DNA from 3 places in the Noviherbaspirillum sp. L7-7A genome. Region 3 is predicted to be linked to each of the others. Evidence: predicted binding sites of a transcription regulator. Region 3 holds the regulator's gene; each other region holds the start of a gene.
What was found. The regulator sigma-54, encoded in region 3, starts transcription at its own class of promoters, with help from an activator protein. The targets are predictions, from matches to a motif close to TGGCANGNAANCTGCTTT.
Positions count from the first base shown of each region.

Region 1: KTQ42_RS04695 (ammonium transporter) is a predicted target of sigma-54. The motif match lies at 6,052-6,069, and genes of this name have one in related genera.
Region 2: KTQ42_RS22155 (PEP-CTERM sorting domain-containing protein) is a predicted target of sigma-54. The motif match lies at 6,547-6,564, and genes of this name have one in related genera.

Region 1 is NZ_JAHQRJ010000001.1:1,018,914-1,029,303, forward strand. It holds gene KTQ42_RS04670 (branched-chain amino acid ABC transporter substrate-binding protein) at 1-748, shown strand, start outside; gene KTQ42_RS04675 (3-hydroxyacyl-CoA dehydrogenase NAD-binding domain-containing protein) at 955-3,033, shown strand; gene KTQ42_RS04680 (quinone-dependent dihydroorotate dehydrogenase) at 3,307-4,350, opposite strand; gene KTQ42_RS04685 (arginyltransferase) at 4,405-5,133, opposite strand; gene aat (leucyl/phenylalanyl-tRNA--protein transferase) at 5,211-5,936, opposite strand; gene KTQ42_RS04695 (ammonium transporter) at 6,117-7,319, shown strand; gene KTQ42_RS04700 (NUDIX hydrolase) at 7,341-7,913, opposite strand; tRNA gene KTQ42_RS04705 (tRNA-Met) at 8,018-8,094, shown strand; gene KTQ42_RS04710 (YkvA family protein) at 8,155-8,544, opposite strand; gene KTQ42_RS04715 (DMT family transporter) at 8,776-9,828, shown strand; gene KTQ42_RS04720 (hypothetical protein) at 9,825-10,220, opposite strand; gene KTQ42_RS04725 (EAL domain-containing protein) at 10,219-10,390, shown strand, end outside.
Region 2 is NZ_JAHQRJ010000003.1:131,293-141,682, reverse strand. It holds gene KTQ42_RS22180 (ABC transporter substrate-binding protein) at 1-1,027, opposite strand, end outside; gene KTQ42_RS22175 (M20/M25/M40 family metallo-hydrolase) at 1,315-2,727, shown strand; gene KTQ42_RS22170 (putative PEP-binding protein) at 2,837-4,285, shown strand; gene KTQ42_RS22165 (CBS domain-containing protein) at 4,373-4,525, shown strand; gene KTQ42_RS22160 (DedA family protein/thiosulfate sulfurtransferase GlpE) at 4,604-5,533, opposite strand; gene KTQ42_RS22155 (PEP-CTERM sorting domain-containing protein) at 5,747-6,466, opposite strand; gene KTQ42_RS22150 (hypothetical protein) at 6,651-6,830, opposite strand; partial or broken gene KTQ42_RS22145 (hypothetical protein) at 6,895-7,320, shown strand; gene KTQ42_RS22140 (ArgE/DapE family deacylase) at 7,619-8,857, shown strand; gene KTQ42_RS22135 (UvrD-helicase domain-containing protein) at 8,898-10,340, shown strand.
Region 3 is NZ_JAHQRJ010000001.1:3,739,375-3,749,764, reverse strand. It holds gene lptB (LPS export ABC transporter ATP-binding protein) at 1-530, shown strand, start outside; gene KTQ42_RS17105 (RNA polymerase factor sigma-54) at 543-2,027, shown strand; gene raiA (ribosome-associated translation inhibitor RaiA) at 2,103-2,471, shown strand; gene KTQ42_RS17095 (hypothetical protein) at 2,621-2,854, shown strand; gene KTQ42_RS17090 (enoyl-CoA hydratase/isomerase family protein) at 3,053-4,153, shown strand; gene KTQ42_RS17085 (deoxyguanosinetriphosphate triphosphohydrolase) at 4,193-5,350, opposite strand; gene aroKB (bifunctional shikimate kinase/3-dehydroquinate synthase AroKB) at 5,353-6,990, opposite strand; gene pilQ (type IV pilus secretin PilQ) at 7,087-9,174, opposite strand; gene KTQ42_RS17070 (pilus assembly protein PilP) at 9,171-9,707, opposite strand; gene KTQ42_RS17065 (type 4a pilus biogenesis protein PilO) at 9,704-10,360, opposite strand; gene KTQ42_RS17060 (PilN domain-containing protein) at 10,376-10,390, opposite strand, start outside.

The DNA of each region.
Region 1 (10,390 bases), 2.7 Mb from region 3:
GAAGCCGGAGATCAAGAAGGTCTACATCATCGGCCAGAACTATTCCTTCGGCCACCAGGTCACCCGTGCCGCGAAGGATTACCTGAAGCGCAAGCGCCCGGATATCCAGATCGTCGGCGACGACCTGCACCCGATCGGCCAGGTGAAGGACTTCTCGCCCTATATCGCCAAGATCAAGGCGTCCGGCGCCGACACCGTCGTGACCGGCAACTGGGGTGCCGATCTCGCGCTCCTGATCAAGGCGGCCAAGGACGCCGACCTGAAGGCCGACTTCTATACCTATTACGGCTCGACCACCGGCGTACCCACCGCGATGGGCGCCGCCGGCGCCGACCGCGTGAAATATGTGGGCTACTGGAACGTCAACAATGAAGGCTATGTCGGCAAGGAAATCGTCGAGAATTTCAAGAAGAAGTACAACGACGACTACTACGCAATGGCAACCTATACCGGCATTGCAATGCTGGCCAAGGCCTTCAATGAAACCAAGGCCACCGACCCGGTCAAGGTGGCCTTCGCAATGGAAGGCATGAAGGTCAAGAGCCTGAATGGCGAAGTGGAAATGCGCAAGGCCGACCACCAGCTGCAGCAGCCGCTCTACATCGCGACCTGGGTCAAGGTCAATGGCAAGGATGTGAAATACGATCAGGAAAACACCGGCTATGGCTGGCGCACGGACCAGAAGATCGACGCCTTCGTCGCCGCCCAGCCTACCTCGTGCCAGATGAAGCGCCCCGCCATGCAGTAAGGCAAACAGGGCGGCGCTGGCACTTGCCGGCGCCGCTTTTTTTTCAATTGAAATAATACGATCGTTCTTTTCTGCGGTATAGTTTGGCACTGTGTTTTTGGCATGCCCATTCATGCGGGCCTGGCCTGGAATGTCGCTGCCAGCGCCGCATGATCACACCGCAACACAGGATCAACACAGGCTTCATCAATTTAAAAGGAAGAGACATGACTGCCGAATATCAAGTCAATGGCGCTGTTGCCGTCATTACCCTTGCCAACCCTCCCGTCAATGGCCTTGGATTGTCGACCCGCAAGGGCATCGTCGATGGCGTCACCAAGGCGCTCAGCGACGCCGCAGTCAAGGCGGTGGTCATCACCGGCGCTGGCAAGGCATTCTCCGGCGGCGCCGACATCAAGGAATTCAACACGCCTGCGGCCATGGCCGAGCCGACGCTGCATACCGTGATCCGCGTGATCGAGAACGCCGATAAGCCCGTGGTTGCCGCCATTCACAGCGTCGCCATGGGCGGCGGCCTGGAACTGGCGCTGGGCTGCCATTATCGGGTTGCTGTGCCGGGCGCGCAGATCGCGCTGCCGGAAGTCAAGCTGGGCATCCTGCCGGGCGCAGGCGGCACCCAGCGCCTGCCGCGCGTGGTGGGCCTGGAAATGGCATTGAACATGATCGTCTCCGGCACCCCGGTGCCTTCGGAAAAGCTGGCCAAGACCAAGCTGTTCGATCAGATGATCGACGGCGACCTGATGCAGGGCGCGGTCGCCTTCGCCAACAAGGTGGCCGACGTCCGTCCGCTGCCGAAAGTGCGCGACATCCGGATCGACTACCCGAACTACGAAGGCTTCCTGCAGTTCTCGCGCAACACGGTCAAGGCCATGGCCGGTCCGTTCCCGGCGCCGCTGAAGTGCGTCGAAGCCGTTGCCGCCGCCGTGACCCAGAAATTCGATGAAGGCCTGAAGACCGAGCGCGAGTTGTTCGTCGAACTGGTGCAGACCAATGAGTCCAAGGCGCTGCGTCATGCCTTCTTCGCCGAGCGTGCCGCCAGCAAGATCCCGGACGTGCCAGAAGATACGCCCAGGCGCGAGATCAAGTCGGCTGCCGTGATCGGCGCAGGCACCATGGGCGGCGGCATTGCGATGAACTTCGCCAATGCCGGCATCCCGGTCAAGATCCTGGAGATGAAGCAGGAAGCGCTGGACAAGGGCCTGGCGACAATCCGCAAGAACTACGAAAACACGATGAAGAAGGGCAAGCTGACCCAGGAGAAGTTCGACCAGCGCGTCGGCCTGATCACCGGCACCCTGTCCTATGAGGAGATCGGCCAGTGCGACATCGTGGTTGAAGCGGTTTTCGAGGACATGGGCGTGAAGGAAACCGTGTTCAAGAAGCTCGATGAAGTGATGAAGCAGGGCGCTATCCTGGCATCCAACACCTCCACCCTGGATGTGGACAAGATCGCTTCCTTCACCAAGCGCCCGCAGGACGTGATCGGCCTGCACTTCTTCAGCCCGGCAAACGTGATGAAGCTGCTGGAAATCGTCCGCGGCGAAAAGACCGGCAAGGATGTGCTGGCAACCTCGATGGCGCTGTCGAAGAAGATCAAGAAGATCGGCGTGGTATCGGGCGTTTGCGACGGCTTCATCGGCAACCGCATGATCGAACAGTACAGCCGCCAGGCCGGCTTCCTGCTGGAAGAAGGCGCGCTGCCGGAGCAGGTGGACAAGGCGGTCGAAAAATTCGGCTTTGCGATGGGCCCGTTCCGCATGGGCGACCTGGCCGGCAACGATATCGGCTGGTACATCCGCAAGCGTCGTTATGTTGAAAAGCCGGAAGTCACCTATTCCAAGACCGCCGATCTGCTGTGCGAGATGGGCCGCTTCGGCCAGAAGACCAGCGCCGGCTGGTACGACTACAAGGCGGGCGACCGCAAGCCGTATCCGTCGCAGATGGTGAACGACATGATCGTCAAGCATTCGGCCGACCTCGGCATCGAGCGCCGCAAGATCAGCGATGAAGAGATCGTCGAGCGCCTGGTGTATGCACTGGTCAACGAGGGTGCGCGCATCCTGGAAGAGGGCATTGCCCAGCGTGCTTCCGACATCGACATGGTCTACCTGGCCGGTTACGGCTTCCCGGTCTTCCGTGGCGGCCCGATGTTCTATGCCGACACCGTGGGCCTGCCCAATGTCGTGATGGCGATGGAGAAGTTCGCCAAGGGCAATCATGGCCAGGCATGGACGCCCGCGCCGCTGCTGGCCCGTCTGGCAGCCGAGGGCAAGACCTTCAACTGAAGCAGTGGGTCCGTTGCCAGGCGTGATGCGCCTGGCTGGCGATAGCGCAACCGTCCGGCAGGACGGTTGTTTTTTTTTACGGCTTCCGGTGGAGCGTTATGGTTGTTGCGGTTTAGGTTGAGCTTACCTCGGTCATTCGCCTTCCAGTGTTCCGATCATGCATGCCGCTCACGGTGCCATGCCCTGAGGCGTAACGATCCAGGCACCGTCATGACGCCGTTTGCGCAATCAGGGGCAGGGCATCAAGTCCAACGACAAGGCCCAACCATATCGTCATCCCCGTCCACGCAATGCGTCGGCGCATTCCCGGATCAGCGCCGGGCCGCGGTAGATCAGGCCGCTGTACAGCTGCACCAGCTTTGCGCCGGCCTCGATCTTGGCACGGGCATCCGCCCCCGACAGGATGCCTCCCACGCCGATGATGGGCACCGTATCCCCGAGTTCCGCCTTCAATGCCCTGATCACCTGATTCGAGGCGTCAAACACCGGCGCGCCGGAAAGGCCGCCGGCTTCCTCGGCATGCGCCATGCCCTTGACTGCGTCCCGCGTGATGGTGGTGTTGGTGGCAATCACCGCGTCGAAACGGTGCCGCAGCAGCGCGTCGGCAATGTTCTTCACCTGTTCGCCATCCACGTCGGGCGCGATCTTCAGTGCGATCGGCACATAGCGCTTATGCGTGTCGGCCAGGCGCTGCTGCGCCTCCTTCAACGTCGACAGCAGCGCATCGAGTTCGGACGCGCCCTGCAGCTGGCGCAGGTTCTTGGTGTTGGGCGAGGAGATGTTCACCGTCACATAGCTGGCATAGGGATAGACCTTTTCCAGGCAGATCAGGTAATCGTCGGCAGCCCGCTCGATCGGCGTATCGGCGTTCTTGCCGATGTTCAGGCCAAGCACGCCCTCGCGATTGCGGTAGAACCCCGACGCCTGCACATTGCGCACGAAAGCGTCGACGCCGCCGTTGTTGAAGCCCATGCGGTTGATGATGGCATTGGCTTGCGGCAGCCGGAACATGCGCGGCTTGGGATTGCCGGGCTGGGCGCGTGGCGTGACCGTGCCGATTTCAATGAAGCCGAAGCCCAGCGCCGCCAGACCGTCGATGTAGGCGCCATCCTTGTCCAGTCCGGCGGCCAGGCCGACCGGGTTGGGAAAGGTGATGCCCATCACGGTACGCGGGTCGGGCAGGGGACGGCGCAGCAGCCGGGTCATGCCCAGGCCGGCTGCGCGGCGCAGCGCCGGCAGGGTCAGGTTGTGGGCTTCTTCGGGGTCCAGGGAAAACAGCAGCGGGCGGGCGAGGGCGTAGAGAAATTTGTCGGACACGATGGGGAGGAAAAAATTGCGCGAGCGCTATTGTAGCCCGCCCGCGCTGCCCGATCAGCCCTCCATCTCCGACCAGGTGCCGCTGCGCAGGGCCTCGATCGGCCTGAAATTGATCTTGTATGCCATCTTCGGGCTCTTTTCTATCCAGTAGCCCAGATAGACATAGGGGATGCCCAGCGTGCGCGCCTGTGCGATCTGCCACAGCACGTTATAGGTGCCAAAGCTGGCGCCGGGCACCTCCGGGTCGTAGAAGGTATAGACCGAGGACAGGCCGTCGTCGAGCACGTCGATGATGCTGACCATGACCAGCTTGCCATCCGGTTCACGGAATTCCACCAGACGGGTGTTGACCTTGCTCTGCAGCAGGAACTGCGCGTACTGGTCGCGGCTGTCCTGGTCCATGCCGCCGCCGGCATGCCGGGCCGACTGGTAGCGCAGGTAGAGATCGTAATGCTCGTGCACATAGGCCAGGTTGGTGATGAGCGCATTCAGATGCCCATGCCGGTTCCACGCGCGGCGCTGGCTGCGGTTCGGCTGGAAGTGCCAGGCATGCACCCGCACCGGCGTGCAGGCCTGGCAGCCATCGCAATAGGGCCGGTAGGTGAAGATGCCGCTGCGCCGGAAACCATTCTTGACCAGCTCCGAATACACATCGGCATTGATCAGGTGGGAAGGTGTCGCAACCTGCGACCGGGCCTGCCTCTGTTCCAGGTAGCTGCATGGATAGGGTGCCGTCGCATAAAACTGCAGGGTGGAAAAGGGAAGGTCTTTAAGATGCGTCATCGTTCATACCGGTTTGACAACAAATTGACGGCCTAATGTACACCGGCCACTGGCCCGAAGCAAAAGTTTCAGGCCGGTTATTGCACAGGATCGACCGGATGCCAATCCGTAATTGGCGGCAGCTTGACGGCCTGCCGCAGGTGGGCGAGAAATGCGGCGCGCGAGACGGGCGCAGCGCCCAGCGAAGCGAGATGGCCAGTCTCCTGCTGACAATCGACCATGGTCACGCCATGGAGTTTCAGGAAATGAACAAGATAGGCCAGCGCAACTTTGGAAGCATCGGTTTCGCGCGCAAACATGGATTCGCCGTAAAACATTCGGCCTATGCACACGCCATAGGCGCCGCCGACCAGCCTGCCGTCATGCCAGAGTTCGGAGGAATGCGCATGGCCCATGCGGTGGAGGCCGGTATACCCCTGGACAATGTCTTCCGATATCCAGGTGCCCGCGCCATCCCGGCGCGGCGCGGCGCAGGCCCGCACCACGGCTTCGAATGCAGTGTCGAATTTCACCTGCCATGGCCCGCCCTCGGCCCGGCTGCGGGCGATGCGTCGCAGGGTTTTTTTCAGGCTTGCGGATATCCTGAAACGGTCCGTATGCAGCACCATGCGCGGATCGGTGCTCCACCACAGGATCGGTTGCCCCTCCGAATACCAGGGAAAAATGCCGTGCTGATACGCCTGCAGCAGCCGCCATGGCGACAGGTCGGCGCCGGCTGCAAGCAGGCCGGCGGCGCCGTCGGCTTCGGTCAGCGCCGTGGAGACATCGGGAAAGGGACTGTTGCTGTCTAACCAGGGAATCATCTTGCCTCGCGTTTTGCACCGTCATGAAGCACTGACATGGTGCGTCCAGTGTATCTATCTTCGCAGCGATTTTTTAAAGTCAATTGATTCAATGACTTACCATTTGCACCAATTTGGGAATGAAACTTGCTTTTTCCGGCAGTCAAATTTTTCTTCTGCACTCAAATTGGGAGTTTTTGGATGGAACCCTTGAAGCATAGCGCCGACACGCTTTTTATCCTGCTCGGCGCAATCATGATCCTGGCCATGCATGCCGGCTTTGCCTTTCTTGAACTCGGAACGGTCCGGCGCAAGAACCAGGTGAATGCGCTGGTCAAAATCTTAGTCGATTTCGCGATTTCGACGATCGCCTATTTCTTCGTCGGCTACAGCGTTGCCTATGGCGTCAGCTTCTTCGTTGGCGCCGAGACCCTGGTGCAGCGCAGCGGTTTCGACCTGGTCAAGTTCTTTTTCCTGCTGACCTTCGCCGCCGCGATTCCCGCCATCATTTCCGGCGGCATTGCCGAGCGCGCGCGCTTCCATCCCCAATCGATCGCTACCGCGCTGCTGGTCGGCCTGGTGTATCCCTTTTTCGAAGGCATCGCCTGGAACCAGCGCTTTGGCATACAGGCCGGCCTGAATGCCCTGTTCGGCGCGGAATTCCACGACTTCGCCGGCTCGGTGGTGGTGCATGCCTTCGGCGGCTGGGCAGCGTTGCCGGCGGTACTGCTGCTGGGCGCGCGGCGCGGACGCTATACCAGGGACGGCGCCATCTCGGCCCACCCGCCATCGAGCATTCCCTTCCTGGCATTGGGCGCATGGATACTGACCGTCGGCTGGTTCGGCTTCAATGTGATGAGCGCGCAGACACTGGACAAGATCAATGGCCTGGTGGCGATCAATTCCCTGATGGCCATGGTCGGCGGCACGCTGGTGGCGGTCATGCTGGGCAAGAACGATCCCGGTTTCGCGCATAATGGCCCGCTGGCCGGGCTGGTGGCGGTGTGCGCCGGCTCCGACCTGATGCATCCGCTCGGCGCGCTGGTGACCGGCGGCCTGGCGGGCGGGATCTTTGTGTGGATGTTCACGCTGACCCAGAACAAATGGAAGATCGATGACGTCCTCGGCGTCTGGCCGCTGCATGGCCTGTGCGGCGCCTGGGGCGGGATTGCCGCCGGCATCTTTGGCGCCAAGAGCCTGGGCGGACTGGGCGGCGTTTCGCTGCTTTCCCAGCTGGCCGGCACATTGCTGGGCGTGGTCATTGCGCTGGCGGGCAGCTTTGCGATCTATGGCCTGCTGAAGAAGCTGGTCGGTCTGCGTCTTGATGCGGAAGAGGAATTCAATGGCGCCGACCTGTCCATACACCGGATCTCGGCATCGCCCGAGCGGGAAACCAACTGGTGAGTTGCCGGCCGGTGCGCTGGTTCAGGGCTGGCGCATTGGCTTGGTGATGTCGCGCGTATGGAAGCGGAATTCGCCTTCGCCATTGCGAACGCGGGCGAGGTCCTCGAACAGGAAGCGCAGGGTCTGGCTGATGGTGGGAAAGGCAATCTCGTCCCACGGAATCTCGTGCTCGGAAAACAGCTTCACTTCCAGGCTTTCGATGCCGGCCTGGTAGTCCAGGTCGAGCAGGGTTGCGAGATAGAACATGTGAACCTGGTGCACATGCGGCACGTTGAGCAGCGAAAAAAGCTGGTGCAGCTCGATCCGGGCGCCGGCTTCCTCTTCGGTCTCGCGGGCAGCGGCTTCCGACGTGGTTTCGGCGTTCTCCATGAAGCCGGCCGGCAGCGTCCAGTAGCCATAGCGCGGCTCGATCGCCCGCCGGCACAGCAATACCTTGGTTTCGCCGTCCTCTTTCCACAAGGGCACGGAGCCAATTACCATCTTGGGGTTCTGATAGTGGATGGTCCCGCATTGGGTGCATACATGGCGCAACCGGTTGTCGTCCTGGGGAATTGTCTGGGTGACAGGATGGGCGCATTCCGAGCAGAATTTCATGGGTGGCAGATTAGTCATGATCAGGCAAAGAGTGTAACACTGCTGCCAATGGCGCCATCGGTTTGCAATTGGAGCAAGGCTTGTATATAATGGATGCCTTCAGACGCGGGGTGGAGCAGTCTGGCAGCTCGTCGGGCTCATAACCCGAAGGTCGTAGGTTCAAATCCTGCCCCCGCAACCAGGTTTCATGTCGAAAGGCCCGCAATCGCGGGCCTTTCGCTTTTCTGCCCGGCGCAATGCTTCAGCGCGCCTGATACCACCACCAGCACAGATACAGCGCGCCAATCCAGATAAGCACAATCGCTATCGCACCGGCATAACTCCTGGGCTTGGTCCTTTCCCTGGCCATCCATTCCTCCGCCTGGGCGCGGCATTGCTCGATCACATGGGCAGGGAGCATGCGCACGGCCAGCCAGATCAGCGAGGGCAGCAGCAGGGCGTCGTCGACATAACCCAACACTGGCACGAAATCGGGAATCAGGTCGATCGGGCTCAGCGCATAGGCGACGGTGAACATGCACAGTGCCTTGGCAAGAAACGGCGTGTCGCGATGCTGGCGCGCAAACCACAGCATCACCGCATCGCGCTTGATGCGCCTGGCCCAGGTGCGGATTGATTCGCTGATCGACATGATGGATAGGTCCCCTTGTTTTTTGCCGATAGCATAGGCGATATTCGGACACGCTGTGTTGGGAAAAAAACGGAAAATGCTTGCGGCAAAACGGAGGGCTTGTTTCCGGCCGGGACGGGTGCCGCCCATTCTGCGCTACTCTGGTCTTTTACAAGCGCGAATGGATGTATCGAATCCTCTGACACTGCCCATGAACCTGATTCCTGATTGTTGGCTCATCCGGTAATGACCATGCCCAGCGGTATTGCCTATGCCTTCCTGGCTGCTGTGAGCTTTGGCGCCAGTACGCCCTTTGCCAAGACATTGGTTGGCTCGGTTTCCCCAGTGATGCTGGCTGCACTGCTGTATCTGGGTAGCGGAATTGGCCTGCTGGCCTGGTTCTGCTTGCGCGCCCTTGGACCCGCCTCCGACCAGGCCGGCGCCGCCCGGCTGACGCGGGCTGATCTTCCATGGCTGGCCGGGGCGATTCTGTTCGGCGGCATTGCCGGGCCGGTACTGCTGATGCTCGGCCTGAGCCGCACGCCGGCTTCTGCCGCTTCGCTGCTGCTGAACATGGAAGGCGTGCTGACCTCGATGCTGGCCTGGTTCGTGTTCAAGGAAAACTTTGATCGCCGCATCTTCGCCGGCATGCTGCTGATCGTGGCCGGCGGTATTGTGCTCGGCTGGGAGCAGCGGCCCGAATTCGGCATTCCCTGGGGCGCACTGGCGATCGTTGCAGCCTGCCTTTGCTGGGCCATCGACAACAACCTGACCCGCAAGATTTCGGCAAGCGACGCAGTGCAGATCGCCGGCATCAAGGGCCTGGCGGCCGGCCTGGTGAACCTGGGCATTGCCCTCTCTCTGGGCTTTCCGTTGCCTGCGTTGGGGGCCATGCTGAGCGCCGGCGTCATCGGCTTTTGCGGCTATGGTCTGAGCCTGGTGTTCTTCGTGCTGGCACTGCGCAATCTCGGTGCGGCCCGCACCGGCGCCTATTTTTCCGCGGCGCCCTTTGTGGGCGCGGCAATCTCTCTGTTGATGCTGCAGGAAGTTCCGGGTGCCGGCTTCTGGATCGCCGGCCTTCTGATGGCCACTGGCATCTGGCTTCACCTGACTGAAAAACATGTGCATGCCCATACGCATACAGGAATGCATCACGTCCATGCGCACGTGCATGACGAACATCATCAGCACAACCATGATTTCCCGTGGGATGGCACCGAGCCTCATACCCATCCCCATGGTCATGAGCCGATCACCCACAGCCATGCCCATGTGCCCGACATCCATCATCAGCACCGGCATTAACCCGGCCAAGGCCATTCCCGGCTAACGCTGCGCTCCAATGAAGGCGGCAAGCCCATTACAACCCCGGGTGTCGATTCCTCTTCCCCGAGGACCTTGTGCGAACTGCGATGCACAGGAAGAAAAATCTTCCTAAAAAATTCCAAAAAGCAATTAGATTTGTCGGGAATCTTTACACGTGCCAAGTATTTTCTTCTATATATCCAATAAGCAATTGAAATATAACAATTTAATTTCCCGGCACAAACATTGCTTTGTTGAATTATTGTCATCATTTGCTTTCTGCACACGCTTATGGGAATGCCTTCCGAACGGTTATGTACAGCAATGAAGCAGGCGCGTCGCTCGCGTTCAGCCCGTCTCTGCGCTATCTGGGCAATTTCTGCCTTGTGCATGATCGCGCTGCTCTGGAAAGTCACCTTGCTGCGCCTGGACGATGACAAATCCACGACGCTTGAAAGCGCCAGGCAAAAGGCGGCTGCCCTGTCGAAAACCTATGCCCGTCAGTTGAGCCATTCGCTCGAGCAGGCCGATCAGGCTGCGCTCGGGCTGCAGTATGACTGGG
Region 2 (10,390 bases), on a different contig from region 3:
TCTTCGCGAACATGTCATTGACCGGCATCTCCCGCATCTTCTGCATCACCGCGCCGGTCTCGTCGGTGCCGGCCGCCTTCACCGCCTTCAGGTATTGGATCACAGAGGAATAGAGGCCCGCCTGGCTCATGTTCGGCATCTTCTTCGTCTTCTCGAAGAAGCGCCGTGACCACTTGCGGCTCTCGTCGTCATGGTCCCAGTAGAAGCCGGTCGTCAGCAGCATGCCCTGCGCCGCTTCCAGGCCCAGCGTATGCACGTCATTGATATAGACCAGCAGGCCGGCCAGGCTCTGCTTGCCCGAGGTGGTGAGTCCGAATTCCCGCGCCGCCTTGATTGCGCTGATAGTGTCGCCGCCCGCATTGGCCAGGCCGATCACCTTCGCGCCCGAGCCCTGCGCCTGCACCAGGAAGGAAGAAAAGTCCGACGCGTTCAGCGGATGCCGCACCGAGCCCAGCACCCTGGCGCCATTGGCGCGGATCACGTCGCTGGCATCCTTTTCCAGCGTGGTGCCGAAGGTATAGTCGGCTGTCAGGAAGAACCAGGTGTCGCCACCATTCTTGACCACGGCGCGCGCGGTGGCATTGGCCAGCGCATAGGTATCGTAGGCATAGTGGACCGTGACGGCGGTGCAGGCATCATTGGTCAGTCGCGCCGAGCCGGGGCCGCTGAAGACGGCGATCCGGTTCTTTTCCCTGGCGATCGGCACCACCGCCAGCGCCGGGCCAGAGGCGGCCACATCCAGGATCGCATCGACCTTGTCGCGGTCATACCATTCGCGCGCCTTGGAAGCCGCGATGTCGGCCTTGTTCTGATGGTCCGCATGGACCAGCTCGACCGGCTTGCCGAGCACCTTGCCGCCAAAGTCCTCGATCGCCATCTGCGCGGCGGCCACGCTGCCGGTGCCGGTGATGTCGGCATAGAGGCTGCTCATGTCGAGCAGCAGGCCGATCCTGACGACGTCGTTGGAAATCGCGTCAGCCGGCCGGGACTGCGCCTGTGTGCCGGCCGCGAAGCCGAGCGCGATCATTGCCGCAAGCATCTTGCGTCGCATGGTGTCTCCTCTGTTGTTATGGGTGCTTTATGGTACACAAACAGCGCTGCGGCATGCCAGGCAAAACGCCTCTCACGCCTGCCGATAACGCTAAGGGCGTCATGCAGCGATAAGCCAGGCCATGTGAGCCGTGCCGCCTGATGCATTCTTGTCCGTGCTCTGGACGCGGCACTGGCCTTTCCGCTAAGGTATGGCGCGAAGCGCATATCGCGCCCTGACAATACCTGTCAGTAATCAGCCATCCAGCACGGAGACAAGAATCAATGAAGAAAGCCATCATGAACGCCGCCATTGCCGCCACCCTGGCCGGCAGCGCCTGGGCCGGCGCCCAGAACCTGCCCGACGGCACGCCCCTCACCGCGGAACAGCAGCGTTTCCATGACATCTACAAGGAATTGGTCGAGATTAACACCACGAACTCCACTGGCGACAATACCGAAGCGGCAAAGGCCATGCAGAAGCACCTGCTGGCGGCAGGCTTCAAGGCGGAAGATATCCAGCTGTTCGAGCCGTACCCGCGCAAGGGCAATCTGGTGGTGCGCTACCGCGGCAACGGCAGCAAGAAGCCGGTGCTGTTGCTGGCCCATATCGACGTCGTGGAGGCCAAGCGCGAGGATTGGAAGACCGACCCGTTCAAGCTCAAGGAAGACGACGGCTACTTCACCGCCCGCGGCTCGTCCGACGACAAGGCTATGGCGGCCTCCTTCGTCTCCATCCTGTCCCAGTTGAAGCGCGAGAACTTCACGCCGGAACGCGACATCATTCTGGCGCTGACGGCCGACGAGGAACTGGGCGATGTGCCCAGCAACGGCGCTTTCTGGCTGGTCAACAACCAGCGTTCCGCGATCCATGCGGAGTTCGGCATCAATGAAGGCGGCGGCGGCCAGCTCAACCAGGGCAAGCCCATCCTGCACCGGGTGCAGGTGGCCGAGAAGATGTACACCACCTACAAGATCGAGGTCAGGGATGTCGGCGGCCACAGCTCGCTGCCCACTGCCACCAATCCGATGTACGAGCTGAGCGCCGCGCTGAACCGGCTTGGCGCCTACCGCTTCCCGGCCAAGCTGTCGGAAGTGACCCGCACCTACTTCGAGCGCAGCGCGCAGTTCGAGACCGGCCAGCGCGCCGACGACATGCGCGAGGTAGCCTCCGGCAAGGGCAGCGATGCCGCCATCGACCGCCTGTCCGCCACGCCGCTGTACAACGCGTTGCTGCGCACCACCTGCGTGGTGACCCAGGTCAATGCCGGCCATGCCGAGAATGCATTGCCGCAATCGGCCAAGGCGGTCGTCAACTGCCGCATCCTGCCGCATGACGATCCGGCCGAGGTGGATGCCACCCTGAAGAAAGTGCTGGGCGGCGAGCGCCTGACCATGGTCGCCAGCAACCCGCCGCTGCGCAGCCCAGCATCACCCCTGCGCCCTGACATCACCGGCGTGATCGAGAAGCTGACCGAGCAGATGTGGCCCGGCGTGCCGGTGATACCGGCAATGAGCACCGGCGCCACCGACAGCCGCTTCATGCGCAACGCCAACATCCCAATGTACGGCGTCTCCGGCATCTTCAGCGAGCCCAGCGATGCTCGCGCTCACGGGCTGGACGAGCGGGTCGCGATACCGCGTCTGTACGACGGCCGCGAGTTCATGTACCGCATGGTCAAGGCGCTAACGCAATAAAGGCCCGGCACAAGGGCCCGGCACGGCCGGGGTTCAGGCCCTTGCCTGATTCACCGCTGGCCCGCACGAGGCACTGCCATCGCCAGCGGCCGCGGTGGGCGACGGCATCGTGTCCGGTCGGGCCAATGTGGTTGCCGATATGTCCGAACTCGGCCGCTTCCAGCGCGGCGGGATACTGGTGCCCTCTACCACCATGCCCGACTGGGGCACCGTGATGAAGCAAGCGGCGGCCGTGTTAACCAATCACGGCGGGCGCACCTGCCATGCCGCCATCGTCGCGCGTGAACTCGGCATTCCGGCCGTACTGGGCTGCGATGATGCCACCGGGAAGATACGCAGCGGCGACGAAGTCACAGTGTTCTGCGCCGAAGGCGGCACGCTTGCCTTCCTTAAGACCAGCACCGGCCTCTCCGACCTGCCCATGCCCGGCACGCGGCTGATGATCAACGTCGACAATCCCGACCTTGCCTTCCAGCTGAGCTTTTTGCCCAATGACGGCGTTGGCCTAGCGCGCGTGGAATTCATCGTCGCCGAGCATATCCGGGCGCATCCGATGGCGCTGGCGCATCCGGAGCGCGTCGACGACCCGGCCGAACGCAAGCGCATCCTCGGGCTGGCCAGCGCCTATCCCAGCCCGGCCGACTATTTCGTCACCCGGCTGTCGGAAGGCGTGGGTACCATTGCCGCAGCTTTCGATCCCAAGGCAGTGATTGTGCGCATGTTCGACTTCAAGACCAATGAATATGCCAGCCTGCCGGGCGGCCGCTGGTTTGAGCCGGTCGAAGCAAATCCGATAATAGGCTTTTGCGCCGCAGGGCGTTCTATCCACCCGGCCTATGCGTATAGTTTCGCGCTGGAATGCCGGGCAATGAAAAAGGTACGGTCCGACGTGGGGCTGGACAATGTCCGGCTGATGATCGCGTTCTGCCGACGGGTGAACGAAGCGCGCCGGGTGCTGGACGCGATGGCGGGCCTGGGACTGGCGCGTGGCGTGGACGCGCTGGAAGTCTATGCGATGTGCGAGATACCGAACAACGTCCTCCAGATCGATGCCTTTGCCGCGCTGTTCGTCGGCTTTTCGATTGGCTCCAATGACCTGACCCAGCTGGTACTGGGCGTGGACCGCGACTCGGAGATCGTTTCCTTTGACTTCGACGAACGCGATCCCGGCGTGCTGGAAATGCTGCTGCTGGCCATTGAAGGCGAGAAGCGCTGCGGCCGCCATGTCGGCATCTGCGGCCAGGCGCCTTCGGACTATCCTATACTGTCAGCCTTTCTGGTGAAGCAAGGCAAAGATTCCATCAGCCTGAACCCGGACTCGGTGATCCCCACGATCAGGACACTGCTGGAGGTGGCGCAACAGCTGGGCATCCAGCCGCGACCACCGGGGCTCGCATGCACAAGGAGAAACACCATGAATCTTCACGCCGCTGACCTGATGACCACGCCGGTGATCACGGCGCAGGGCGACCAGACCGTCGCCGCGGTGGCTGCCACGATGCATCAGCACAGGCTGTCCTTCATGCCGGTGACGGAAAAGCCGGCGGCACGGCGCTGAGCGTCCTGCGCGCGGCCGACATCCTGCATCTGGAAGCGGTGCGCCAGGATACCGAACGCCTGGCAGGTCTGCGCCTACAAGCCGCTCGTGGTCGATGCCGATACGCCAGCCACCGAAGTGGCGCGACAAATGCTGGAGCGGCAGGCACACCATGTGGTGGTGATGCGCCAGCATGATCTGCTGGGCGTGATTTCAGCGCTGGATTTCGTCAACCGCTTTCTCGCCCAAAACCCTACGTAAAGATTCTGTTGCCGGAGCGCCCTGTAAAAAATGTCGACAAGGCACTTGACGACGGACAATAATTTTCCCTGTATGCCATCAATGCGTGCCATCAGTGGCATAGCCCGCTTCCCGCCAGGCATCGATACCGCCCTGTAGTGGACGCACTCGGGTATAGCCGCGCTTGAGCAACTCCCTGGCCACCAGCGCCGCCGATGCCTCATTGGGACAGGCGCAGTAGACGATGACTTCGTCAGCAAGCGGAATATCACCCGCGACGAACTCGCTGAAGTCGGGCCCGACGGTGATGGCGCCGGGAATGCGTCCCTCCACTTGCGACTGGGGCGCGCGCACGTCCACCACCAGCGGCTTTTCGCCCTGCTGCAGCATCGCGTACAACTCATCGACAGAGATTCTTGCCATGCGCAGCGAGCGCATGAAGCGATAGCGCTGCCACCACTTGCCGGCAACGAACACCGCCAGCCCCAGCGCCAGCAGCACCAAGCCGCCACGACCGAGTTGCTCCAGCACCCGCAACAGGTCATCCACGGTCGAGCTGAACAGCGTGCCGAGGTAAAGCGCCGAGCCAGCCCATATCGTGGCGCCGATCGCGTCGAACAGCAGGAAAGCCAGCGTGCCGGTGCCGGTAGCACCAGCCAGCGCACTGGCCAGCGATGCAAAGCCGGGAATGAATTTGGCAACCATCAATGAGGCTGCGCCCCAGCGCACGAATGCGCCTTCGGTCTGGCGCACGCAGGAATCGGCGGACAGGGAAAGCCGGCACAGCAGGGCCAAGATGCCGCGGCCATAACGGCGGCCGGCGAGATACCAGCCGGTGTCGGCAATCAGCGCAGCCAGTACTGCCACCAGCAGCAGCGTGGACGTAGCATATCTGCCGTCAGCCGCAAGCGCGCCGGTCAGCACCAGCGTCGGATAAGCCGGTATCGGCGCGCCAGCCTGTTCCACCAGCACATTGGCGAATACAGCGACGATACCGTACTGCTCGATCATCTGCAGCAGCCAGGACATGGCACCTCCCTTGCATTGCCTGCGTTGCGGCGCGGATCGCGCCAAACCGCAAGCATAACGGCTTGCGCCCATCCGCGCCCGGCGCGTCATGCCTACGCAGCGCTTTCCTGCAGCGGAAAAAGCGCACGCGATAAAAAAACAGGGCTGGCGTTGAATCGCCAGCCCTGTCCGGGTAGGAAAAGCCAGCGCCGTCAGGCGCTGTCAGGCTTAAGCTTAAGCCTTGTTACGACGCCGCATGAAGCCCAGCGCAGCCAGGCCGAGGCCAAAGATCGCCACGGTGCTCGGCTCCGGAACGGCGTTGCCGCCGCCACCGCCGGTTCCGGTGCCGCCTCCGCCAGCGCCCGCGAAGTTAACCGCGAAGAAAGTCTCCGGTCCGCCGGTCGCGTCGTTGATGGTTGCGGACAGGCCGATACGGTTGTTCGCACTGAAGGCGCCGTTTGCACGGGCGATTTCCGCAGCGCTCAACTGAAATACAAAGCCGGCACTGCCGATGCCCAAGTCGGCTGCATTCAGGGTGCGCGCAGCGAACGGGTCAGAAGTGAACACGTTGGTACCGGTCGGGCTGAAGATGTTCAGCGCAAGACTGCTTACCGTGAGGGAAGTGGCATTGGCCGGCTCGGCTGCATTGAGCACGATGCGTAGCGACGATGGGCTGGTTACACCTAGGCTGCCCAGGGTAGGCGTATTCGACTGCGATGCGCCAGTAAGGGCATTACCGCTGGTCGTAGCGGTGGTGCCGGTCCAGGTTACGCTACCGGTCTCGCTTGTGGTATTGGCCGGGCTGGTCAAGGTAAGAACGGTGTTGACTGCTCCCAATCCAGTGCCCTGAAAATCACCTGGACCTGCCAGGATAAGCGCATGGCTGGACGAGGCGGCTACTGCCAGCCCGATTGCAGCCAATGTGCGCGTCATGCGAAAAGTCAGTTTGGTCATGAATAGCCTCATAAGATAACGGGTCAGCGAGTGGGTTCTGCAGCCCCTCTGATGACAATCTCCCTTGTATGTGACCGACAATCGCACGAAGCATGCCAACGATTATAAGTGACTGTTTTTAAAAGCTATATCCTGTGTGAAACGGTATCCATCAGGAATTGTGTAATAAATCCCGACGCGAATGTCATATAATTTTAACAATTCTTTTAGGAATGTTAACTCCTTGTGCATACTCACTGGAGAAATACTCAAGCTGCAAGGCAGAAGCCCGCTGTGCAGGTAATTCCTGGTTGCGCAACGGAAATGACAAAAATGCACAGGCGGCTTTAGAATGCGCGGCTCCGTCTTCGATGTGCTTATGCATGAGGTAGCCAAAACCCGGCCGCCTGGAGTGGCTTGTGTCCCCTGCTCCCACTCCCTGATCCAACATGAAAACAATCGTTTTGAAGGTCGATGTCGCTGCCTACCGCGGCGCCAGGGAAGGCGTCCCGCGACTGTTGCGGCTTTTTCAGTCACGTGGTGTCAATGCGACTTTCCTGTTAAGCCTCGGCCCGGACCATACCGGCCGGGCGCTCAAGCGCGTGTTCCGCCCCGGTTTCATGAAGAAGGTTTCCCGCACATCGGTACTGGAACACTATTGCCTGAAGACGCTGCTGTATGGCACCCTGCTGCCGGGGCCGGATATCGGCCGCTCACTTGCTGACACCATGCGCATGACCGAAGCGGCAGGGTCCGAGACGTGCATTCATTGCTGGGACCATACCCGCTGGCAGGATGGCGTGGCCAATGCCGATTACGAAGGGACACTCAGGCAGTTCCAGCTCGCCGCCAACCGTTTCGAGGAAATCTTCGGACATGCGCGCACACGCACGGCGCGGCCGCTTCTGTAGCCCCTGGCGGGCTGCATGACAATGCAGGCGTCTTCACGGCAAGGCGAGCAATGCTTGCCGGCAAAGCACTGCCTCGCAGCCGCGTATTTACAGGATAGGCTCCGAACGCCGGCCAGCGCCAGGCACTGCATTGCGTTAACAAAGCGCACCAGCGCTTCTGCACAACCCGTACGCGGCAAAGTTTATATAATGGCCGTTGCCTTTGCCCCTCCTTCATTCACTCCCGGCATGCACTGCCGCCCATCGCATGTCTGAAAGACCCATGACTTCATCCTCACCCCATGCAAGACTGGCTTCCTGGATCGATGCGCATTTCGATGAGGAAGTCGGCTTTCTGGCTGACATCGTGCGCATTCCCACCGACACCCCGCCCGGCAACAACGCGCCCCATGCCGAAGCGGTGGCCGCCATGATCAGGCAGCTCGGCTGGCAGGTCGAGCAGCACCCGGTGCCGCAGCAGGCGGTGCATGATTACGGCATGGCCAGCATCACCAACCTGATCGTGCGCCGCCGCTATGCCGACGGCGGACCGACGCTGGCGCTCAATGCGCATGGCGACGTGGTGCCCCCGGGCGAAGGCTGGACCAGGCCGCCCTATGGAGCCGTAATCGAAGACGGGCGGATGTTTGGCCGCGCCACTGCGGTGTCGAAGTCCGATTTCGCGACCTACCTCTTTGCCGCGCGCGCGATCGAAGCGCTGGGTCTGCCGCTGCGCGGCGCGCTGGAACTGCATTTCACCTACGACGAGGAGTTCGGCGGCAATCTGGGCCCGGGCTGGCTGCTCGCGCAGGGCCTCACCCGGCCCGACTACCTGATCGGCGCCGGGTTCAGCTATAACGTGGTCAATGCGCACAATGCCTGCCTGCAGTTCGAAGTGACGGTGCATGGCAAGGCCACCCATGGCTCGATTCCGGAAACGGGGCATGACGCATTGCAGGCCGCCACCCAAGTCCTGAACGCGATCTATGCGGAAGTGCCGCGGCTGAAGTCCATCCGTTCCGCGATTGCCGGCATCAGCCATCCTACCCTGATTGTCGGCCGTATCGATGGCGGCACCAATACCAATGTCGTGCCCGGCAAGGTGGTTCTGAAGATGGACCGGCGCATGATTCCCGAAGAAGACCCGGCGCAGGTCGAGGCCGGCGTACGACGGCTGATCGAGGAAGCGGTGCAGGGCGTGCCGGGCATCCGGGTCGAGATCCGGCGACTGCTGCTGGCCCATGCGCTGCGACCCTTGCCCGGCCAGGAAAAGCTGGTCGGCAGCCTGCGCCGAAATGCGCGCGCAGTGCTTGGCGAGGAGATCACCGTGCTCGGGTCGCAACTCTATACGGATGCCCGGCTCTACAGCGAGCACGGCATACCGGCCGTGCTGTACGGCGCCGGTCCGCGTACGGTGCTCGAATCCAACGCCAAGCAGGCCGATGAGCATCTGGTGCTGGAAGACTTGCGCGCCGCCACCAAGGTCGTTGCCATGACCCTGCTCGATTTCTTGACCGCCTGAGGCCGGCAGGGTACGCAGAAAGGAGAAGGTACAAAGCAGCGTGAATCACATCGTTCTGACCGGAGAGCAGGCGGCGGTGGTGCAAAGCACTGCCGCCAACCTGGTGGTCAATGCCTATGCCGGTACCGGCAAGACCACCACGCTGCGCGAATACGCACGGGCGCGCCCGGATCAGCGCATCCTTTATCTGGCATTCAACAAGGCTACCGCGAGTGAAGCCGCGCTCAGCTTCCCGCCCAACGCCACCTGCCGCACCATCCATTCGCTGGCCTACACAGCGCTGGGCCACCGCTACCGACACAAGCTGTTGCCGCTGCGTCCCAACGACATCATGCAGCTCTACCAAGGCGTCACCGCCGCGATGGCCGATCTGCTGGTGCGCACCGTGGAGAGCTTCATGGTGTCGGCCGACGTGGCAATCGGCATCGAGCATGTGCCGTTCGAGCTGGCCATGTCGGACCGCCAGCAGTTTGCCGCGGCGGCCCGGCGGCTGTGGAACGACATGACGGATGCCGACAAGGCCGTCCCGCTGCCGCATGACGGTTATCTGAAGCTTTACCAGCTGTCGCGCCCGGTGCTGACGCGACGGCATGACATCGTCCTGCTGGATGAAGCGCAGGACACCAATCCCGTGACCGCCGATATCGTTTTTTCGCAGCGCTGCGCTAAAGTGCTGGTGGGCGACCGCCATCAATCCATTTACGGATTCCGGGGCAGCATCAATGCGATGGACAGGTTGCCCGAAGGCGAGGCGCATTACCTGACCCATTCGATGCGCTTCGGCGAGCCTGTGGCTAGGGTCGCAAGCCTGCTGCTGCACGCGCTGAAGGGAGAACGCCAGTCGATCAAGGGCAGAGGCGTAATGGCTGCATCGCCCTTCCGTATCGACCGCACCCGTCCCCATGCAATTATCTGCCGCACCAATGCCTCGGTGTTCTCGCGGGCGGTGCAGGCCATCGACCGCAGCCGCATCCATTTCATCGGTGGCGTACAAAACTACCTGCTGGGCAAGCTGACCGATGTGCACCATCTCTGGAGCGGACGCGCGGATCTCGTCAAGGACGGTTTCTACCGTGCCTTCGTGGATTTCGATGCACTCGCCCTGTATGGGCGCGAGACCGCGGACAAGGACATCCTGTCGGTTGTTTCCGTGGTCAAGGAGTACGGCGCCGCCCTGCCCCGCCTGATCGACCAGGTCAGCGCCAGCGCCTGCGCGCAGCCAGGCGAGGCCAGCCTGCTGCTGATGACGGCGCACCGCTCCAAGGGCCTAGAATTCGACCAGGTGCTGCTTGACGACGACTTCCATGATCTGGTCGACAAGAAAGGCCAGCCCAATCGGGGTGCAATGGATGCGCATGCGTTCGAGCAGGAAGTCAACCTGCTCTACGTCGCCCTGACGCGTGCGCGGCATGCGGTGGAACTGAACCCCCAGCTGCAGGCAGTGCTGGACGCGGTGCAGACTGGAAAGCTGCAGGCGTCCTGATCGGATGCCGGTGCTGTTTTCGGGGCGGACCGGGTCACGCGGTACAATAC
Region 3 (10,390 bases):
TGCCTATCCACCGCCGCGCTGTGCTGGGCCTGTCCTACCTGCCGCAGGAAGCCTCGGTATTTCGCAAGCTCACCGTCGAGGAAAACATCCGCGCGGTGCTGGAGCTGCAGCGCTACGAGGGCAAGCCGCTGTCGAAGGAGCAGATCGCGAACCGGCTCAATGCCCTGCTCTCCGAACTGCAGATCGAAAAGCTGCGTGACAACCAGGCGATGTCGCTGTCCGGCGGTGAACGCAGGCGTGTAGAAATCGCGCGCGCCCTGGCCACCAGCCCGCGCTTCATCCTTCTGGACGAGCCCTTTGCCGGCGTCGATCCGATCGCCGTCATCGAAATCCAGCGCATCGTGCGTTTCCTCAAGGAGCGCAATATCGGCGTGCTTATAACGGACCACAATGTCCGCGAGACGCTGGGCATTTGCGACCATGCCTACATCATCAATCAGGGCGTGGTGCTGGCCAGCGGCCGCCCGGACGACATCATTGCCGACGAGTCGGTGCGCCGCGTCTATCTCGGCGAGCACTTCCGGATGTAAGAAAAGGCACAAATGAAACAGACACTTCAACTCCGCGTATCCCAGCATCTTGCGCTGACGCCGCAACTGCAGCAGTCGATCCGGCTGCTGCAGCTCTCAACGCTGGAACTGCATCAGGAACTGGAACAGATCCTGTCGGAGAATCCGCTGCTTGAACGTCTGGATGATCCGCTTGACCATTCGATCAGGCTGCTGGCCGACGGCTCCGTCAGCAGCGCACCCACCTCCACGCCAAGCAGCGACGCACCCGCTTCCGATGCCGCCCCTTCCGCGGAAGGCGAAGGCGGCTTCGAGGCCGGCGAAGGCGGCGGCGAAAGCAGCGATAGCGGCGCCGATGCCGACTGGAGTTTCGACGACGTTGCGCGGACGTCCAAGGCGCCGGAAGACGACGACGCCCGTCCCCAGATGGAAGCGCATGAGCTGACCCTGCGCGAGCATCTGCTGGAACAGATGCGCGTGACCGTCCAGAATCCGCGCGACCGCGCACTGGTTGAACTGGTCATCGATGCGCTGGATGACAACGGTTATCTGACCGAGCCGCTGGAGGAGATCCACGCGCGACTGCCGGAGGAACTGGAAGTCGAGATCGAGGAGCTGTCGATGGCGCTGAAGCTCTTGCAAAGCTTCGACCCGCCCGGCGTCGGCGCGCGCGACGCGTCGGAATGCCTGGCGCTGCAGATCAGGCGCATGCCCCGCGTTCCCATGGTGACGCGCCGCACCGCGCTGCAGATCGTCGAGAAGCACTTGCAGCTGTTTGCCCAGCGCGACTTCAACAAGTTGAAAAAATCCCTGGACTGCGACGAGGAGGACCTGCGCGAGGCCCAGGTAGTGATCCGGCAATGCAATCCGCATCCTGGGGCCATGTTCGCCAGCGACGCATCCGACTATGTCGTGCCCGACGTGATCGTCAAGCGCGGCAAGAACGGCTGGCAGGTGACACTGAATCACGAGGTGATGCCGCGCCTGCGCGTCAATGCGCTGTATGCCAACATCCTCAAGCAGAGCAAGGGCGAAGGCTCGATGAGTTCACAGCTGCAGGAAGCGAAATGGCTGATCAAGAACATGCGCCAGCGTTTCGATACCATCCTGCGCGTGGCCCAGGCGATTGTGGACCGCCAGCGCAATTTTTTCTCTCATGGCGCCGTGGCAATGCGACCTCTTGTGTTACGAGAAATAGCTGATACACTGGGTTTACACGAAAGCACCATCTCGCGTGTGACAACACAGAAATACATGCTCACGCCGCATGGCATGTTCGAGTTGAAGTACTTCTTTGGCAGCCATGTTGCAACCGATGCAGGCGGCGAAGCCTCATCGACTGCAATCCGGGCGTTGATCAAACAACTCATAGGAGCCGAAGACCCGAAGAATCCATTTTCCGATAGTCGCATCGCAGAAATGCTGGCGGAACAGGGTATGGTCGTGGCACGCCGTACCGTCGCAAAATATCGGGAAGCCCTGAAGATCCCTCCAGTCAACCTGCGCAAGTCCTTGTAGTTTTTTGCAGCATGTAACTCGCTGACATGTTTCATCTTCAGTGAAACCTCTGCCGGCCTTTCACAGGAGCGTAGTATGAATCTCACCATCAGTGGACATCATCTCGAAGTGACTCCCGCAATTCGTGAATACGTGCAAGGCAAGCTTGAGCGGATCAAGCGCCATTTCGACCATGTCATTGATATAGCGGTCATCTTGGCCGTTGATAATCTCCCTGAGAAAGAAAGGCGCCAGCGCGCCGAGATCACCCTGAGGCTACGGGGCAAGGATGTGCATGTGGCCAGCATTGCGCAGGACCTGTACGCCGCCATTGATACGCTGATCGACAAGCTCGATCGCCAGGTCTTGAAATACAAGACCAGGATCCAGGACCATCAGCATGCCGGCATCAAGCGCATGATCGAGGAAGATAGTGACGGCACCGCGGCGGCACCGGCTGCCTGAGCCACACAGCGCATTCCCGTAAAATGCATGAACGCAGGGCGCTCCAAGCGCCTTGCATAAAAAACCACAGTTCGAAAATACTGTTTATACATACAGTACTTGTGATACATTAACGCCATGTTCAACGTTTCTGCCCTGGAGAAGACGTCATGGCGCAATTCAATACTACCGCAAGCAATCCCCTTTACCTCGATCAGGCACCAGCCGGCTTCATGCTGCGCGTAGGCCGCCGAGAAATGCGGATCCGCCGCGAAGTGCGGAAAAATCAATACAGCGTCAATCCCATCATTGATTGCCGCCCTGGCGATGATCCCGGCCACCTGCAAATGCTGCTGTTCAATCGCTGGACTGTGGTTCTGGCCAAGGCAAGCGCAGCACATTAAATTTCTGCAGACCGGTATCCGCACGCTCGGAGGCCGGTTCACATCAGGCTGCGTTTCCTGAATGTTGCTAAACTATGCACCTTCATTAACGCGCCTGACAACGAAGCACAAGGGAATTTCCTGGAGACGGCCGGCACAGGTGGTCTGGCTTTAAGGATGGCAAAGGCATTTTTGTCAGGCGCTTTTGACCAGGCCAATATGAGCGGACACCTTACCGGCACAATAAGAAACCATATCGGTTTCATGACCCTTGATCGGGCCAAGGCATTGAATGCCTTATCGCTGGACATGATAAGAGCGCTCACTGCGCTTCTGCGTGAATGGCAAGCCAACGAGGATGTCTTCGCAGTCGTCATACGATCAAGCAGCCAACGGGCTTTCTGTGCGGGTGGCGACATCCGGTTCTTTCATGAAGTCGGCACGGCGGGTCCCGCTGGCGGCAGCGCATTGCTGGAAGATTTCTTCACCGAAGAATACGCACTGAATCACCTGATTCATCATTACAGCAAGCCATACATTGCGCTGATGGACGGGATTGTCATGGGCGGCGGCATGGGAATATCGCAAGGTAGCGCACAGAGCCAGTTACGCATCGTGACTGACAAGACCGCGATGGCGATGCCTGAAGTGCATATCGGTCTGTTCCCGGATGTAGGCGGCGGCTATTTCCTTTCCCGTCTGCCAGGCAAGCTGGGCGTGTGGCTGGGGCTGACTGGACAAACCATCGCCGCCGCCGATGCGCTCTACGCCGGACTGGCCGATCTCTTTCTTCCCTCGGCCGCACTGCCGGAACTGCTGACCATGCTTGAGACGGAGCCAATGGCAAGCGGCAAGCAGATTACGGAAAGAATAAGCCGCTTTGCAGCGCCCTATCGTTCCGAAGCCGATCCCGAGAACAGCATGCTGGCCCGGCAGCGGGCGGAAATCGACCGTCACTTCGCGCATGACAGCATCGCCGCCATCATGACTTCGCTTGCGGGCGATAACAGTGACTTTGCAGACAAGTCATTGAGCGCGATGCATCGCGGTTCTCCTTTGCTGCTGTGCGTGACGCTGGAGCAGTTGCGACGCGGTGCCACGCTGTCAGTGGCCGATTGCCTGCGCATGGAACGCGTGATGATCCGACGCTCGTTCGAAGGCACCGAAGTGCTGGAAGGCATACGGGCGCGGGTGATTGAAAAGGACAATGCGCCGCGCTGGATGCCAGCCAATGTGGCGGAAGTCAGCGCCGAGCAGGTCAGCGCCTATTTCGTGGAGGCCTGGCCTGATTACGCCCATCCGCTACGCGATCTAGCCTGATTGAATTACTTGCCCGCCGTGCCATCGCGCACGGCGGCTTCAGGTTTCCTCGATGGCAAACAGGCGCCTGTGTTCACGCATTGCATAACGGTCGGTCATGCCCGCTATGTAATCCGAGACGCTGCGTGCCTGCAAGGCAGTGTGCTGCGCTTCATCCACGCCAGCATCGCGCGCAAGCTGATAGGAAGGCGGGAGAAGCGCCGGTTCCTGCATGAAGATGCTGAACAGCTCCGTCACGACGCGACGCGCCTTGCTGGTCATGCGGTTGACCTGGTAATGCTGATACAGGTTCTTGCGGAGGAAGCGCTTGAGCAATAGCGCTTCGCTGCGCATGCTTTCTGAAAAGGCAATCAGGGGGCCGGCAATCCGGACTTCCTCGACGCTTTGCACACCGCTGGCGCGTATGCGCTCCCTGGATGTATCGATCAGATCGATGATCAATGCATTGATCATCCGGCGCACCGTTTCATTAATGGCGCGGCGTCCACCGATTCCTGGGAACGCAGCTTCCGCCTCGCGCTTGTGACGAGCGAAGAAATCGATGGTTTCCAGTTGTTCTACCGTCAACAGGCCCGAGCGCAGTCCGTCATCGATATCATGGTTGTTGTAGGCAATTTCGTCGGCCAGGTTGGCCAGTTGCGCTTCCAGCGTTGGCTGCTTCTTTTCCAGAAACCGCTTGCCGATGTCGCCAAGCTCCGCGGCATGCGCGGCAGTGCAATGCTTCAGGATTCCCTCGCGCGTTTCGAACATCAGGTTCAGCCCGTCGAAACCGCCATAACGCTGTTCGAGCATATCCACCACGCGCAGGCTTTGCAGATTGTGCTCGAATCCGCCGTAGTCCTTCATGCAGACATGCAATGCATCCTGGCCGGCATGGCCAAATGGCGTGTGACCAAGGTCGTGCGCCAGCGAGATCGCCTCCACCAGGTCTTCATTCAAACGCAGGTTGCGCGCAATCGAGCGGGCAATCTGCGCGACTTCGATGCTGTGCGTCAGCCGGGTCCGGAACAGGTCGCCCTCATGGTTGACGAAGACCTGGGTCTTGTATTCCAGCCGCCGGAAGGCGCCGCAATGCACGATGCGATCGCGGTCACGCTGGAATTCCGTGCGCGATGTGCTCGCAGGCTCAGCATACCGTCGCCCCTGGGAATGCGATGATGTCGCAGCATATGGGGCGAGGTAGGCTTCAAAGTCCATGATCAGCTTCTGGTACAGGCTTTCAGGGTTTCCAGCAACACTTCCTGCGGCACGGTCGTCATGATGGGCTTGCCGAGTGGCTTGAGCAGAATGAAGCGAATCTGCCCGCCTTCATTCTTCTTGTCGACCTGCATCAGCTCGAGCCAGCGCTCCGCGCCAAGGTCAGGCGCGACATCAGGCAAGCCTGCAGCCCGCACCAGTGCTGCGACCCGGTCCCGCGCGCTGGCATCGATGTAGCCCAGCCGATGGGACAAGTCTGCAGCCATCACCATGCCACAGCCCACCGCCTCGCCATGCAGCCATTCGCCATAACCCATGCCGGATTCGATCGCGTGGCCGAAGGTATGTCCGAAATTCAGGATGGCGCGCAGCCCGCCTTCGCGTTCGTCCTGGCGCACGACGTCCGCCTTGATCTCGCAAGACCGCCTGATTGCATAGGCCAGTGCAGCCGGGTCACGCGCCAGCAAGGCATCGATATGCGCTTCGATCCAGTCAAAAAATGCCGCATCGATGATTGCGCCATGCTTGATCACTTCGGCAAGGCCGGCGGACAGCTCCCTGGCGGGCAGCGTGTTGAGCGTGGACGTGTCGGCAATCACGGCCTGGGGCTGGTAGAACGCCCCTATCATGTTCTTGCCCAGCGGGTGATTGATGCCCGTCTTGCCGCCAACCGAGGAATCCACCTGGGCAAGCAGGGTTGTGGGCACCTGCACGAAAGGCACGCCGCGCATATAGGTTGCCGCCGCAAAGCCCGCCATGTCGCCGATGACGCCGCCGCCCAATGCGATGATGGTGGTCTTACGGTCGCACTGGTCGGCCAGCAAGCCATCGTAGATGCGCTGCAGGTTTTCCCAGGTCTTGTGCTCTTCGCCATCCGGCAGGACGATGCGTGTCACCTGCTTGCCAGCGGCTAGCAGCGACTGTTCGACCACCTCAAGGTAAATGGGAGCGACAACTGTATTGGTGACAACGGCAGCGCGCTTGCCGGCAACGGCATCCACGATACCGCTGCTGTGGGCCAGCAGGGACTGGCCGATCACAATCGGATAACTGCGCTCGCCCAGTTCGACATTCAGGGAAACGCTTTCGGTCGCGGAAACAGCCTGGTTCATGGCATCGGTACGGGACACAGGCGCACTGGCAAGCTCGCGTCTTGCTGCAAGACTATCCAGTTGCGCCACAATGGATTGGACCAGGTATTGTACGTTAGGGCGCCCGGTCTCGATCACGATGTCAGCTACTTCTCTGTAATAGGGTTCGCGCTGGATAGTCAGTTCTTCCAGGCGGCGACGCGGATCGGCTGTCTGCAGCAGCGGCCGATTCTTGTCGTGTCCGGTGCGTTGCAGGATGCTGTTGACACCGGCGCGCAGGTAGATGACCAGACCGCGCGACTTCAGGTATTCGCGACTTTGCGGATTGAGGATGCTGCCACCGCCGGTCGCCAGCACGATGCCATCGCAGGCAGTCAGGTCGCGGATCATGTCCGCTTCCCGCTGACGGAAGGATGCTTCGCCTTCGATTTCAAAAATCAGCGGAATCGACGCGCCGGTACGCGCTTCAATTTCGTGGTCGGAATCAAAGAAGCGTTTATTGAGTTTTTTTGCGAGCGCGCGGCCGACTGTCGTCTTGCCGGAACCCATCAGTCCTACCAGAAAGATGTTGCCCGTGCCCTCTTTCGGGATTACCACGGGCTTCGTGCAGTGCAGGACACTGCCTTCAGGAAATTCAATTCTCTTTTACCTCACGGCCAGTTTATCGCTGAGAACCTTGGGCGTCAGAAAGATCAGCAATTCGGTCTTGTCGGCCTTGCGTGCTGTTTGCCTGAACAGGTTCCCCATGACCGGTATGTCACCAAGCACCGGTACTTTGTTGATTGTATCGCGATCTTCCTGGATATAAATACCGCCGATTACGACCGTGCCGCCATTTTCGATTAACACCTGGGTCTTGACATGCTTGGTATCGATCGCCAAGCCGTTCGTGGTTTGCTGTCCGACGCTGTCCTTGTTGACGTCGACATCGAGAATCACATTGCCGTCAGGCGTGATTTGCGGAATGACTTCCAGCTTCAGGTTTGCCTTGCGGAACGAAAGCGCGGTGGCGCCACTGCTTGTAGCAGTCTGATAAGGCAACTCAGTGCCCTGCTCTATGGTGGCCTTGAGTTGGTCGGCGGTGATGACGCGCGGGCTGGACAGGACCTTGCCCTTGCCATCCGACTCGAGTGCGGACAATTCCAGGCTGATGAAGCGTGTCGCCGCGGAGTTGAACAGCGTCAGTGCGACGGAGCCTGCGGCGGCGCCATTGATGGCGGCTGCTGGCAGATTGACTGAATTCCCCTGTATGGGCGTCGGCACATTGGTGGTCAGTCCCTGCTGGCCGCCAATGTTGGCAGCGTTGTTCTGCACGCCAAAACCGAGCTTTGCACCGAGATTGCGGCTGAAGGTGTCGTTCGCTTCCACGATGCGCGCCTCGATCAGCACCTGCCGGCTGGCGATATCGGTCTTTTGCACCAGCTTGCGGATCTCTTCAACCTTGGAGCCGATATCGGTCACGAAAAGCTGGTTGGTCCTTGGATCGATGACGGCGCTGCCACGCTTGGACAGGATGGTGCGGCCGCTACCTCCGGCATTGTCCAGGATGCCCTTGAACGATTCAGCCTTCTGGTAATTGAGCTGGAAGGTCTCGGTGCGCAGCGGCTCCAGTTCAGCAATCTGCGAGCGCTGTTCCAGTTCCAGCTTTTCCTTGGTCAGCAGTTCATCCTTCGGCGCTATCCACAGCACATTGCCGTTCTTGCGCATGTCCAGGCCCTTGGCCTGCATCACGATGTCCAGCGCCTGGTCCCACGGCACGTCTTTCAGGCGCAATGTCAGGTTGCCGGCCACGGTGTCGCTGGTAATGATGTTCAGGCCCGTGAAATCGGCAATGACCTGCAGCACCGCACGCACTTCCACATTCTGGAAATTGAGCGACAGCTTCTCGCCGCGATATCCCTGATTGCCCTGGCTGAGCTTGTTCGCCTCTTCCTTCAGCGGACGCACCTCGACGACCAGCTGGGAGTCGCTTTGATAAGCGCTGTGTTCCCACAAGCCCTTGGGCTCGATCACCATCCGGACATTTTCGCCCTGGGCCGTTGCCGTCACGGTTTGCACCGGCGTGCCGAAGTCGCCGACATCCATGCGACGCCGCAGTACCTCTGGCAGGCTGGCCTTCATCAGGTCGACGACGATTTTCTGCCCTTGCTGCCGCACGTCCACGCCGACCTGGCTGGCTGGCAGATCGATCACGATCCTGCCCTCGCCCGCCACGCCACGGCGAAAATCGATGTCGCGTATCGCCGGCTTGCCTGCAATGGCGGCGCCCGGCGCAGCGGCCGGCACTGCCTGCACCACCGGCACGCCGGCGGCGTTGACCGCGCGTGCAACGCCGCCCGAGCCGTCGATGGTGACCGTGACGATATTGCCATCCACCGCCGTTGCATAATTCAACGGCCGGTTCAGGTTGAAGACCAGCCTGGAGCGGTCTCCCGCCTGGACGATATTGACGCTGCGTACGTCGCCCACGCCGATTTCCTGCATGGGCGTCTTGATCGTGCTGTTGGTGCCGGCGAAATCCAGCGCAATCCGGGCCGGGCTCGTGATTGAAAATCCGATGGGCGGCTTCTGTACCGGATTCTTCATTGCGACCTTGACGATCACATTGGAACCCTGCTGGTTGGCCGCAATGGACTCGATGGTGTTTTCCTGCGCGTGGCTGATGCCGAAAGCGCCGGCGATACAGACCGCAACACAGCCACGGACAAGGGCACGATAGTTTTGATTGATCATTTTTTGCTCTCCTGCAGCTCCAGCTTGGCTGTGCGCTCGACCCATTCGCCGGACGCGTCCTGTACGACTTCCTTCAGTTCCACTTCGCTGTCGGTAATCCTGGTGATCTGGCCCATGTTCTGGCCGATGTAATTGCCGACCCTGGCCTGGAATACGGTACGGTCTGCCTGTACCAGCACAAAACTCGCTCCTTGTTTCTGCAGCGTGCCTACCATTTTCAGGTTGTCCAGCGGGTAGGATTCCAGCGCTTCGCGCCGGCGATCGAGGTTCGGCTTGAAACCACCGCCCGTCCCGGCGGGCGGCAGCGCATTGATGAACTTGGCCGGGCTGTAGGGATCTGTTGCGGTTCTGCCGGCGTACGTGAAGGGAATGAACTTCTTCGGCTCGGCCAGTTTCGGCACCACCACCCGGGTTTGTCGGCGGGTCTCATCCATCCATTGCCTGACTTCGGCAATGCCCCCGTCGCCGCATGCGGCCAGCATGGAAGGCAGCAGGCAGCAGCAGAGCGCCCGCCCCATACGCAGTAGCGTCATTTCTTCGCTCCCTTCTTGGCATCCGCTTCGGCCTTGCGCTGCGCAGCCAGTTCTTCCTTGTCCAGATAGCGGAAGGTCTTGGCCACCGCTTCCATGCTCAGCAGGTTGTTGTCCTTGCCTGTGGCCAGGCTCAGATTGTTCAGGGTCACAATGCGCGGCAGGTTGGCGATGTCGCTGGTGAAGGCGGCGACATCGTGGTAACTGCCAGTGATCTTGATATCAATCGGCAGCTCGGCGTAGTAGTCCTTCACCACGACCTGCCCCGGCTTGAACAATTCAAACTGCAGGCCGCGTCCCAGGCCCGCCTGGTTGATGTCCGACAGCAGCGCATCCATTTCAGCCTTGCTGGGCAGCTGCTTTTCCAGCGTGGCGACATATTCGCCGACCTGTTCCTTCTGCTTTCTCAGCGCGTCGAGGTTGACCGCCTGCTGCACCTTGCTCTTGTAGGCCTCGCGCAGTTCCTGCTCGCGCCTTTCGCCCTGGCTAAGGTCCTCGAGCTGCGCATCCCAGTAAAAGAACCAGCCCAGCGCCAGTACTGCCAGCAGCACGCCGGCGCCACACAAGGCGCGCGGCAGCAGAGGCCATTGTCCGGGGTGGCGTCCGTTCAGGTTCTGGAACTGGGCCGCAATATCGAAACGTTTCATGGTTGCCATCTAATGTCCCCAGCTTTACGGACGATTGGA